3 regions of the Lautropia mirabilis genome follow, and region 2 is predicted to be linked to each of the others. Evidence: predicted binding sites of a transcription regulator. Region 2 holds the regulator's gene; each other region holds the start of a gene.

Region 1 (4,131 bases), 1.4 Mb from region 2:
ATTCCTTTCAATAGAACCAGGGAGCGATCAGCGGGAATCCGAGGGCGAGGATCACCAGCGCCACCACGATCCAGAACAGCACCTTGTAGCCGCGGTTGACCGATGGAAGGGCGCAGACCTGCCCCGGTGCGCAATCCGTGGCCGGTCGCCAGATGCGGCGGTAAGCGAAGAAAAGCGCTACCACCGCCGCGCCGATGAACAGGGGCTGGTAGGGTTCCAGCAGCGTCAGGTTGCTGATCCACGCGCCGGAAACGCCGAGCGTGATCAACACCAAGGGGCCGAGGCAGCACGTGGAGGCCAGGATGGCGGCAAGTCCGCCCGTCACCAGCGCGCCGCGTCCGCTGTCTTGTGGTTCTGTTGGTCGATCGGTTTTCATAGCGTAAGCTTACTTCCGTACTTAAGTACGGAGTCAAGCGCCATGAATGAACCACCCGTAACCCTGACCATCGGCGTCCTGGCCGAGGCTGCCGGGGTCAACGTCGAGACGATCCGCTTCTATCAACGCAAAGGGTTGATGCAGGAGCCAGACCGGCCCCAGGGCGGCATCCGTCGCTACGGTGAGGCGGATCTGGCGCGCGTGCGCTTCATCAAATCGGCCCAGCGCCTGGGGTTCAGCCTGGACGAGATCGGCGACTTGCTAGAGCTCGAGGATGGGTCGCACTGCACCGAGGCCCGCGAACAGGCCGAACGCAAGCTCGCGGATGTGCGCGCCAAGCTCGCTGATCTTCACCGCATTGAGGCGGTCCTGGAAGATCTGGTGCAGCGCTGCTGCGCCGCACTGGGACAGGTGCGCTGCCCGATGATCCAGGCACTTCAGGAGACGTGACGATGGACCTCTTGAAAATTGCCCTCCTTTTTGCTGTGACAGCGGTGGCTGAAATCGTCGGCTGCTACTTGCCGTGGCTGGTCGTGAAGCAGGACAAATCGGCATGGCTGCTCTTGCCAGCGGCACTTTCCTTGGCGCTGTTCGCCTGGTTGCTGACCTTGCACCCGACGGCCGCCGGGCGAACCTATGCCGCGTATGGGGGGATGTACATCGCCGTGGCGCTGGTCTGGCTGCACTTTGTCGACGGCGTCGCGCTGACCCGCTGGGACCTTGCGGGAGCTAGCATCGCCTTGGCCGGTATGGCGATCATCGCGCTGCAACCGGCGACGGGTGCGTGACGCCCCCGCCTTCCTCCATTCTCGGTCGCCTGTCCTACAGCAAACGAAAACCGCAACCAGCGGGCATCAACCCATTGAAAACACAGGAATTCGCCGCTTGCCCGGTCAAGAGACCCGCAGAGAACGGAGAGAGAAAAACGGCACGTTTGGGCGTGAAGATCGGCGTACCGGCAATAAGGAGGTCAAGAGCCCAAGCCCCGAAACCGCGCCAACACTGGGGGAACGGGCAAAAAAAATCCCAACCGATAAGGGTTGGGATTTTAGTGATTGGTGGAGCCGGCGGGAATCGAACCCGCGTCCGAGAGTCTTCTGCGACCAGTTCTACGTGTGTAGTGACGTCATTGAGATCTCGTTGCCGTTACGCCGACGCACAGGCTCAACCAGCAACCAGCCACCTGAGTTTTAGGCCCTGACCAGGTGGCCCAGCCAGGGACGATTCGGTAAGAATGACACTGCTGCCCCTTGCGGGGCCCGGGCTACCGACAACCCGGTGCAGCGGCTAGGCCTTAAGCGGCCAGTGCGAAACGCTCGTCGTTGGCGTTTATTGGTTTTCCGGTGGATTAACGAGGTAACGGACCCTCGACACGCCCTGAGCCGCTTCACTACCCCCGTCGAAACCAGGTCGGCCCCAGACCTTTCAGTATACCTCGGTTGTCAAGGGAAGGGGGGGGCTGTGGCCGTGGTGCACCGTGAGGGCGGTGGTGCCGCGGGGATGTCGGGGAGGGGGGCAGAGGGAAAGGAGTCGCCCCTGGTGGGGGCGTGTCGTGAGGGGAAGGGGCGTGAGGAGGAGGGCGTCGAAAGGGAGGCTGGGGACTCTCCAAACGCAGGTGGCTCTTCGAGTGGCAGGTGGCTCTCCGAGTGCAGGTGGAAGCATCAGGCGCCTGGAAAAAGACCTTCAGGACGTTTTCATTTCTTTTCAGGAGTGAATGTTAATAAATGAACGTTCACTTATGAACATTAATTCATGAACATGGATGTACGGTTCTGATGACAGGGGCTCTTTTGGGGTTTGCAAGGTGCCTGCATGGGTGTTGCTTTCATGCACACCGGCTGGAGAACGGCTTGCAGCAAGGGTCTTGGCGAGTTTCCGAGTGTTTTTGACAGGTTCATCGCCAAAAAAGAATGGCTCTCATCTGACATGAATCAAACTTTCTTCAGATTGCGTTGAAAAGTTGATGAACGTCAAATGATGGAGGTGGCCGTTCCTATAGATTGATCCTTGTTGTGTTTCAGATGTTGACGGTTGTTGTGTACGTCTGACTTCGTCCAATCAGCTCCATTTTTTTCGATCGAGAGGTATCTCCCATGATCGCTTCTGTCATGCGCAAGGCGCTTATCTGCACGGCAGTGAGTTCCTGCCTCGTGGGGACTGCGGCTTTCGCTGCCGATCCCGTTGTCTCCACCACCGGCGGGCTGCCGGGTTACGATGTCATCAAGGCGCCTGCGAGCATTGCGAAGCTGCAGCGCGTGAAGCAAAAGCTGGTCAAGCCTCCGTTCGTTCCTGAGCACAGCCTGACGCCGCCCAAGGCGCCGCGCGTGGTGCAGGTCGAGATGTTCATCGAAGAGAAGGAAATCGAGGTTGAGCCGGGCGTCTTCATGTGGGCGTTCACGTTCAACGGTTCGGTCCCTGGCCCGATGATCATCGTTCACGAGGGTGACTACGTCGAGCTGACGCTGAAGAACCTGGCAAAGAACGAGCTGGTGCACAACATCGACTTCCACGCTTCCACCGGCGCTCTGGGCGCTGGCGAGCTGACCCACGTTCAGCCTGGCCAGGAAGTGGTGATCCGCTGGAAGGCCACCAAGCCGGGTACCTTCGTGTATCACTGCGCTCCTGGCGGCGCGATGATTCCGTGGCACGTGGTGCACGGCATGAACGGCGCCATCACGGTGCTGCCGAAGGAAGGCCTGCATGACAAGAACGGCAAGAAGCTGCACTACGACCGTGCCTACTACATCGGCGAGCAGGACTTCTACCTGCCCAAGGATGAGAACGGCAACTTCAAGCGCTATCAAAGTGCTGCCGAGTCCATGGCGGATGACCGCGAGGTCATGGACAAGCTGATCCCGACGCACATCGTGTTCGGCGAGCGCAAGGGCGCCTACACGGGCGAGAACGCGCTGACGGCCAAGGTGGGCGAGACGGTGATGATCTACCACTCGCAGGCCAACCGCTTCAGCTACCCGCACCTGATCGGTGGTCATGGCGATTATGTCTGGGAGCGTGGCAACCTGGCCGACACCCCGGCACAGAACTTGGAGACCTGGGCCATCGCCGCGGGTTCCACGGGGGCGGCGATGTACACGTTCAAGCAACCTGGCGTGTATGTGTATCTGAACCACAACCTGATCGAGGCCGTGAACCTCGGTGCTCTGGCCCAGATCAAGGTCGACGGCAAGTGGGACAACGACCTGATGGAGCAGCTGAAGGCGCCGACCGAGTTCAAGGAAGAGAAGAAGTAATCGGTTGAGCGTTGACGGAAACGGCCTGTTCTTCGGGTGGGCCGTTTCCTGTTGCCCGGGGGAGACGTTTTTCCGATCAGGCGTCTGGAAATCATTTTCTGGTGGTTTTCAGTAAAAATGCCTGTTCAGGGCAGACAGAGACCACAACGGAGAATCGATCATTCCGAAGGCGCACGCACCCGCGTCGTATCATTGACGGCCGATGGCAGCATTTTTCTGTCTTCGGCCGTTTTGTCGGAAAAGAACAGATTTCAGGAGAAGATGGTCATGTTGAAGCGGTGGGCAGTGGCAGCCAGTATCGGGCTGCTGGTAGCGGCCGGAAACGGCGTGGCGCAGGAAGGAGGCAGCGGCGCAGTCCAGGCTGGTCAGCCAGGGGCTGGGCCGGTTGTGGAGCCTGCAGGGCAGCCCGAGGTGGGGCGCGCCATTCATTTCGACCTGGAGCATGTGAAGGGCAAGGTGACGCAGGATGCCTTCCCGGGCAAGTACTTGCTTCTGGCAATCGGT
Region 2 (4,131 bases):
GGGACGCCAGGCAGGATGTCAGGCCTCCATGGGAAAGGAGGCCCTGGAAGAGGGCGGCAGAGTGTCAGTCCCCCTTGGGTCAAGGGGGACTGGAGACGGGCGGCCTTGCTGCCGCCCGGGATGCGGACGGTTGGTTACTTGACCAGGGTGAGTCCCGGCCGCTCGTCGTGCAGCGGGATGACGCGTCGGGCGGGGGTGCCGGCGTCATCGTCGTTGGCGCCGGCGCGGCCGGCATCGGCAGCTGCAGCCAGCCGTGCCTCGACGGCCACCGGGGTGGCGCCAGTCTCTTCCAGCAGGCGCTGCTGTTCACGCTGGCGGCGGCGCAGCTGGGCGTGACGGTCGAAGACCATGGCGATGCTGCGCAGGAAGTAGCGGCCGACGGGCGTGACCTGGATGCCGCTTTCGTCACGCAGGACGAGGCCGGCCTCGATGAAGCGCTGCAGCCCCTCGAGTTCGTGGCGGAAGTATTCCTGCGGGTCGATGAGGAAGCGGTCGCCGATGGACTGGAAGTCGAGCTGGCCCTGGCACATGAGTTCCATGATGACGGCACGCTGCAGGGTGTCGTCGCCACGAAGTTCGATGCCGCGGGCGGTGGGCAGCCGCCCGGCTTCGATGGCCTGGCGCCAGGGCTTGAGCTCTCGGTGGTTCTGTGAGTAGCTGGGGCCGATGGCGCTGATGGCCGAGACGCCCAGGCCGATGAGGTCGTCACCGGGCATGGCGGTGTAGCCCATGAAGTTGCGGCGCAGGGTGCCGCGCTCCAGGGCGACGGCCAGGTCGTCGTCGGGCAGGGCGAAGTGGTCCATGCCGATGTAGCGGTAACCGGCCTGGTTGAGCTTCTGGATGGCCAGCTGCACCATGGCCATGCGCATGGCCTGGTCGGGCAGGTCTTCGCGATGGATGAGGCGCTGGGCCTTGAAGCGCTCAGGCAGATGGGCGTAGCCATAGATGGCCATGCGGCCCGGGCGCAGGGCAGCGATGCGGTCCAGGGTATGAGCCAGCGTCTCCAGCGTCTGCTTGGGCAGGCCGTAGACGAGGTCGATGTTGATGGACTTGAAGTCGAGCGTGCGGGCGTGTTCCATCAGGCCCACCAGCATCTCTTCAGGCTGGATGCGGTGGATGGCGACCTGGACCTTGGGATCGAGATCCTGCACGCCCAGGCTGATGCGGTCGAACCCCATGCGCCGGATGTTGGTGAGCCGGGTGTTGTCCACCGTGCGGGGGTCGATCTCGATGGAGCATTCGGCCTGGGACTGCAGGCCGATCTCGGCGTCGAGCGTGTTCAGCAGTTCAGCCAGCTCTTCGTCGCTGAAGAAGGTGGGGGTGCCACCGCCCAGGTGAAGTTGCGAGATCCTGACATCCCGATGCAGGTGCGCCGCATAAAGGCGGATTTCCTGTTTCAGGGTTTGCAGATAGGCCACGGCTCTGGCATGGTCTCGGGTACCGATGCGGTTGCACGCGCAATAATGGCAGATGGACTCGCAGAAGGGGATGTGGACGTAGACGGTAACGGGCTGCCCCGGCTGGCGCAGGGTGCGGTTGTCCAGCCACCAGGCCTGTTTCTCGGCGTCGAAGGCCTCGGCGAAATGATCCGCCGTGGGGTAGGAGGTGTACCTGGGCCCCGGTTGGTCGAAAACGCGAATCAGTTCGAGTGTCGGCATGCTGTCCATACAAAAAGCATGAATGAACGTGACTTGGTGGTTTTGATCCTGGTCAACGGACACTTATAATCCCTGAGGCGCGGCTCTTGGGGTGGTGTCGTCGCCTTTCATGTGTTGTCATCCGACGATAGCCGCGCGGCCTGGCCCGATGGGTGGGCTGGACGCGTCGGGAGAGTATTTTTTTCGGTTATCTGTCTGTTTTTTCCTTCCTGCACGCTGCGCGCAGCGTGTACGCTCGTTGCCTGACCAGAGGTCCTTCCCTTGAAGAACGTTCCTACGGCTGAATCCACGGTGCCTGCCCAGGCTGCATCCGGGCATGCTTCCTGCATGTCGTGCAGCATGCATGACCTGTGCCTGGTGGAAGGGTTGAGCGCTGCCGACATGGAGCAGCTTGCGGGCATGGTCAAGACGCGGCGCCGGGTGCGGCGCGGTTCCTATCTGTACAAGGCGGGCGATCCCTTCGACGCCATCTATCCCATCCGTGCCGGTTTCTTCAAGTCGCGGGTGCTGTCGCCCGACGGGCGCGAGCAGATCATCGGCTTCCCCATGCCGGGCGACGTGCTGGGCTTTGACGCCATCAGCCGGGGCTCGTTCCACAGCGACGCGGTGGCGCTGGAAGACGCGGATGTCTGCGTGGTGCCGTTCTCGGAGCTGGAATCCATCGGCCGGCGCTTCCCGCCGCTGCAGCAGCGGCTTCATCGCATCATCTCGCGCGAGATCGTGCGGGATCAGGGGTTGATGATGCTGCTGGGCACCATGCGGGCCGAGGAGCGCATCGGCGCCTTCCTGCTGGAGCTGTCACGGCGCTTCATGCGGCGCGGCTTTTCTTCCAGCCAGTTCATCCTGCGGATGACCCGCGAGGAAATCGGCAACTATCTGGGGCTGAAGCTGGAAACGGTCAGTCGCACGCTGTCGCGCCTGCAGGAGCAGGGCGTCATCTCGGTGGAGCAGCGCAAGATGCAGATCATCTCGCATGATCGGCTGCGCGTGCTTTCCGGCGTGCCCGAGTCCGGTCTGGCGACCGACATGTCGCCCGAGAACGCCCGGCGCGTGGCGCTGATGCGCATCCACCAGCCGTGGTCGGAGTCGCAGAGCTCGCAGTAAGCGTCAGCAGTACGGATGGGCGTGCCCGGCCAGGGCAGCGGCCAGACCGGCGGCTGACAGCATGATCAGCAAGATGCCATTGAGCCGATAGGCCACCTGTGGGGCTCGGTTGCCCAGCAGGTTGCGCGCACCTGCCTCCACCAGGAAAAGGCCCAGGTTGGTGCCCAGCGCAAAGGCAGCCATCACGGCGGCCGCGCCCAGCGGGGTGGCGGCCAGAATGGCGGTTCCCAGCGCGGTGTACAGCAGCCCACAGGGCAGCAGCGCCCACAGCATGCCGCGCAGCCACTCAGTGCGACGCCCCGGGGCCAGCGGCGTGCGTGATGCCAGGCGGCTACCCAGCGCACTCAGCCACAGGGGCTCGCGCCCCAGCACCAGCAGGCTCAGGCCCAGCAGGACGAGCAGGGCGTTCAGGCCGGCCCAGACTGATTCGAAGATGGGCTGCCAGTAGGCGGCGGCCAGGACCTGCTGGCCGATGGCGCCGGCGGCCAGGCCGAGCAGGCTGTAGCCCAGCACGCGACCTGCCTGAAAGCGCCACCAGCGGGCGTCGGGCAGCTTGAGGGCAAGGCGTCGCGCCAGCGAAGCGCTGCTGGGGGCTGCGGTGCTGCCGTTGTCCGGCGTGATGGCGGAGGCCGCCGTGGCCTTGAGTGCGTTCGGGGCGCTGGCGGCCGCACTCGGGTGGGGGGCGTCTTCCGACGTCCGGGACGTGGCAGCGCCTCCCTTCACGGTGATGACCGGGATGCCACGCAGGGTCATGCGCTGCAGGCCGGCACACATGCTGACACAGTGCAGGCTGCCTCCTGCGCCCATCAGCAGGGCGGCCGAGACCAGGGGCCAGGCGCTGTTCATTGCTTCGGCCGGAAATCTGCGGGCAGGGTCCGCGGCGCCTGCAGGACCGGAGCGGTGGACTTGTTGGCGTCGAAGGGCTGGGCACGCAGGCTTTCAAGGGTCTGAAGACCGGCAATGGGCAGGCGCCAGTCCTCACCTTCCAGGGCAATATGCCAGCGGGTGCCGGGGGCCCAGGTGATGGGTTGCCGGGCATGCCAGTGGCCATCGCCGGCAGGCAGCATGTGGATGGCGAGGTCGTTGTTCGGATCGGAGGGGTGCAGCAGACGCAGGCGCGTGGGCTTGATGTCGGCTCCGTTGGGGACCAGGGTCAGCTCAACCAGCAGCATGTTGCCCGGGGTGGTGTGCATGGCCAGTGTGCCGGCCACGCCCAGCTCACGGGCGCGATCCTCGCGGCGGGTGTCGGGTGTCACGCTGAGTCCCTGCTTCACGTAGTCGCTGCCCACCGGGGTATCGGCGCCGTGAATGGCAATCCAGAGGGTGAAGAGGCCGGCCACCACGGTGGCAGCGGGGATGCCGACCACCA
Region 3 (4,131 bases), 900 kb from region 2:
CACGGGTTGCAGGGTGATGTCGGGGGCGCCATCGCCGGTGTAGTGGGCCAGCGAGTGCTTCATGAACTGGGCGTCGTCACGCTCGGTGTAGCCGTCCAGTCGCTGGTGGGCGCCCCGGGATTCCTTGCGCAGCAGGGCCGAATGCGCCATGGCCTGCGCCACTTCCAGCGAGTAGCCCAGCTCCAGGGTGGTGAGCCAGTCGGTGTTGAAGGCCAGGCTGTGGTCGTCGATGCGCACGCGGCGATAACGTTCACGCAGTTCGGCCAGCTTGTCGCAGGTGGCCTGCATGCCTTTCTCGTCGCGGTAGATGCCCACGCCGTCTTCCATGGCCACCCGCATCTCGTCGCGGATGGTGGCGGGCCGCTCGGCACCGGCGCCAGAATTACGGGCCGGATCCAGCCAGGCCAGGATGCGCCGTTCGGCATCTTCGGCCTGCTTCAGCATGGCGGTGTCAGCCTTGCCACGGCCGCGCTCGGCAGCCACGGTGGCCGCGCCTTCACCGGCCAGGCGGCCGAAGACCAGCAGCTCGGCCAGCGAGTTGGAACCGAGGCGGTTGGCGCCGTGGATGCCGACGCTGGAGCACTCGCCGGCGGCGAAGAGCCCCTGGATGGGGGTCTGGCAGCGGCCGTCGGTGAGGATGCCGCCCATGGTGTAGTGCACGGCCGGGCAGACGGGGATGGGATCCTTCACCGGGTCGACGCCGGCAAAGGTCTCGGCGGCCTCGGCAATGAGCGGCAGGCGCTCGTGGATCTTCTTCTCGCCCAGGTGGCGCAGGTCCAGGTGGACGGCCGGGCCATGGGGGGTGTCGACGGTGCGACCTTTCTGGCGCTCGTGCCAGAAGGCCTGCGAGAGCCGGTCACGCGGGCCAAGCTCCATCGCCTTCGGACGCGGCCAGGGGTCCAGCGGGCCCAGGCCGTAGTCCTGCAGGTAGCGATAGCCGTCGCGGTTGACCAGGATGCCGCCTTCGCCGCGGCAGCCTTCGGTCATGAGAATGCCGGAGCCCGGCAGGCAGGTGGGGTGGTACTGCACGAACTCCATGTCGCGCAGCGGCACGCCGGCCCGGTAGGCCATGCCCATGCCGTCGCCGGTGAGGGTGCCGGCGTTGGTGTTCTGCCGGAACACGCGGCCTGCGCCGCCGGTTGCCATGACCACGGCATTGGCAAAGAGTGCCAGACGCTCGCCGCTGGCGATCTCGACGGCCAGCACGCCACGCACGCGACCGTCCTCGACCAGCAGGTCGGTACAGAAGAACTCGTCGTAGCGCCGGATCTGCGGGTACTTGAGCGAGGTCTGGAAGAGGGTGTGCAGGATGTGGAAGCCGCTGCGGTCGGCGGCGAACCAGGTGCGCGGGGTTTTCATGCCGCCGAAGTAGCGGACGTTGATGCTGCCGTCGTCCTTGCGGCTCCACGGACAGCCCCATTGCTCGAGCTGGACCATCTCTTCGGTACAGTGCTCGACGAAATATTCGACCACGTCCTGTTCACAGAGCCAGTCACCGCCGGAGACGGTGTCGTCGAAGTGGTTGTCCAGGCTGTCGTCGGGGCGAATGACACCCGCCGAGCCGCCTTCGGCCACGACGGTGTGTGAACGCATGGGAACAACCTTGGAGACCAGTGCGATCTCCAGCCCGGGGTTGAGTTCGGCGGCCGCGATGGCGGCGCGCAATCCGGCACCGCCGCCCCCGAGGACGATGATGTCTGCCGTTGCTGTATGCATGAGGCTCCCTGTCCTGTGAGTGACATAGTTTTTCACATTATCAGGGAGGATCAGAGGCCTAGGGGGATGGTCGGGTTTGTTGGCTTGATGGGGGTCAAGGAGTGTCTGTTAAGCTAGACCATTCGCTCACTTTCTACCTGGATCCATGCCTGACATCTCTCGCTTCTCTGTCATTGTTTCCGGTATTTCCGGTGTTTTCCGATCGTTTCAGGGGCGTGCGCACCCTGTTGCTGAAAGGCAACGGACAGGGCTTGTGCTGTCGCTGATGGTGGCGGGCAGCCTGGGTGTCGGGAGCGTTCAGGCTCAGACGACGGTGCTGCCATCCGGGAAGGTGATGGAGGTGCAGGCGGCTGATGGAACCGCGGGGGCCGGGAAGGCGGCGGCTTCCAGGATGACGGCAGCCCAGGGGCAGGGAATCGCCCAGCTGCGGCGCTTTGCCACCCGAACGCCGGCCGCGACGGGCACGTTCGTGCAGACGCAGCTGGCAGGTGGCGGGCGCGGCGGTGCGGCGCGTTCCAGCGGCAGCTTTGCGTTCGCGCGGCCGGGCAATTTCCGCTGGGAAATCGACAAGCCTGATCCGCAGCTGATCGTGACGGACGGGAAGAAGCTGTATTTCTACGATGAAGGACTTCGGCAGGTGACGGTCCGCGAGGCCAGCGAAGCGATCCAGGCCACGCCGGCGGCGGTGCTGTTCGGCGTGGGCGATCTGGACGAGGCGTTCAAGCTGTCGGAAGTGGGCCAGTACAACGGGGTCGCCTGGGTGGAAGCGGTGCCCCGCTCGGCCGACAGCGGTTTTGACCGGATCCGGATCGGGATGCGGGACGGGCTGCCGGTGGTGATGGAGGTGGTGGATGCATTTGGGCAGATCAATCGCTTCGAGTTTTCCAAGCTGGCCACGAATGAGCGGATTCCGGCTGAGCGCTTCCATTTCAAGGTACCGGCCGGCGTGGATGTGCTGGAGTGACTGGCGCATCAGGGAGCAAGCGTGATGGATGGTGATCTGTTCGACGATCTGCCCGAGGCGGTGCCGGAACAGGTACCGCTGCAATCGCGGACACAGACCCAGGTTGAGGCTCAGACCGCCACCCAGGCACGAGGGGCTGCGACCGGAAACAGCAGTGGCGTGCCGCTGGCCGAGCTGCTGAGGCCGGCGACGCTGGATGAGGTGATCGGGCAGAAGCACCTGCTGGGACCGGAGAGGCCGCTGCGACTGGCATTCGAGTCGGGGCAGCCGCATTCGATGATCCTCTGGGGGCCGCCGGGTGTGGGCAAGACCACGCTGGCACGGCTGACGGCGAACGCCTTCGGGCATGAATTCATTGCGCTGTCGGCTGTCTTTTCGGGGGTGAAGGATATCCGCTCCGCGATGGAGCAGGCTGAGCGCAACCTGCAGGCGGGACGGCACACCATCCTCTTCATCGACGAGATCCACCGTTTCAACAAGGCGCAGCAGGATGCCTTGCTGCCTTATGCGGAATCAGGGCTGATCACGCTGATCGGGGCAACGACCGAGAATCCGTCCTTTGAGGTGAATTCCGCGCTGCTGTCGCGCGCTCAGGTCTATGTGCTGAAGTCGCTGGACGATGAGGAGCTGAAGGCCCTGGTCGAGCGAGCGCGGGCACGCGCACTGCCGGAACTGGAGTTCGAGCCGGCGGCCATCGACACGCTGGTGGGCTATGCCGACGGCGACGCGCGACGGATGCTGAACCTGCTGGAGCAGACGGCAACTGCCGCGCGGGCAGCCGGGGTGGCGCAGATCACGCCGGCCTTCCTGGAGCAGGCGCTGTCCCTGAATGCGCGGCGCTTCGACAAGGGCGGCGACAGCTTCTATGACCAGATCTCGGCCCTGCACAAGTCGGTGCGGGGATCCAACCCGGATGCAGCGCTGTACTGGCTGTGCCGGATGCTGGATGGCGGAGCAGATCCGCGCTACCTGGCACGTCGCATCGTGCGGATGGCGTGGGAGGACATCGGGCTGGCAGACCCGCGCGCCATGCAGCTGGCCAACGATGCGGCGGCCACCTATGAACGCCTGGGCAGCCCCGAAGGCGAGCTGGCCCTGGGGCAGGTCGTGATCTATCTGGCCATGGCGGCCAAGAGCAATGCAGGCTACATGGCCTACAACCAGGCGGCTTCCTTCGTGAAGAAGGACAAGTCACGACCGGTGCCGGTCCACCTGCGCAACGCACCCACCAAGCTGATGAAGGAGCTGGGTTACGGCCATGCCTATCGTTACGCGCATGACGAGCCCAATGCCTATGCCGCCGGTGAAACCTATCTGCCGGAAGGGATGCGCGAGCCGGGCTGGTACAAGCCTGTGCCGCGCGGGCTGGAGCTGAAGATCGGCGAGAAGCTGACGCAGCTGCGGGCGTGGGATGCGGAGGCTCGGCGTCGTGAAAGAAGCAAGGCAAGAAG

The links. The regulator FNR, encoded in region 2, switches genes on or off when oxygen is low (the NO sensors DNR and NnrR bind a similar motif). The targets are predictions, from matches to a motif close to TTGATNNNNATCAA.
Region 1: the regulator FNR is predicted to act here: its motif matches at 2,337-2,350, upstream of nirK (copper-containing nitrite reductase).
Region 3: the regulator FNR is predicted to act here: its motif matches at 1,801-1,814, upstream of frdA (fumarate reductase (quinol) flavoprotein subunit).

Annotation. Positions count from the first base shown of each region.
Region 1 covers NZ_LR134378.1:1,520,962-1,525,092, forward strand. Annotated here, with positions in the region: gene merT (mercuric ion transporter MerT) at 8-376, opposite strand; gene merR (mercury resistance transcriptional regulator MerR) at 419-826, shown strand; gene EL249_RS06090 (YnfA family protein) at 829-1,164, shown strand; RNA gene ssrA (transfer-messenger RNA) at 1,433-1,794, opposite strand; gene nirK (copper-containing nitrite reductase) at 2,485-3,627, shown strand; gene EL249_RS06105 (SCO family protein) at 3,895-4,131, shown strand, end outside.
Region 2 covers NZ_LR134378.1:2,899,200-2,903,330, reverse strand. Annotated here, with positions in the region: gene hemN (oxygen-independent coproporphyrinogen III oxidase) at 135-1,667, opposite strand; gene fnr (fumarate/nitrate reduction transcriptional regulator Fnr) at 1,950-2,762, shown strand; gene EL249_RS11910 (sulfite exporter TauE/SafE family protein) at 2,766-3,608, opposite strand; gene EL249_RS11905 (FixH family protein) at 3,605-4,131, opposite strand, start outside.
Region 3 covers NZ_LR134378.1:2,001,045-2,005,175, forward strand. Annotated here, with positions in the region: gene frdA (fumarate reductase (quinol) flavoprotein subunit) at 1-1,716, opposite strand, end outside; gene lolA (outer membrane lipoprotein periplasmic chaperone LolA) at 1,970-2,680, shown strand; gene EL249_RS08135 (replication-associated recombination protein A) at 2,705-4,131, shown strand, end outside.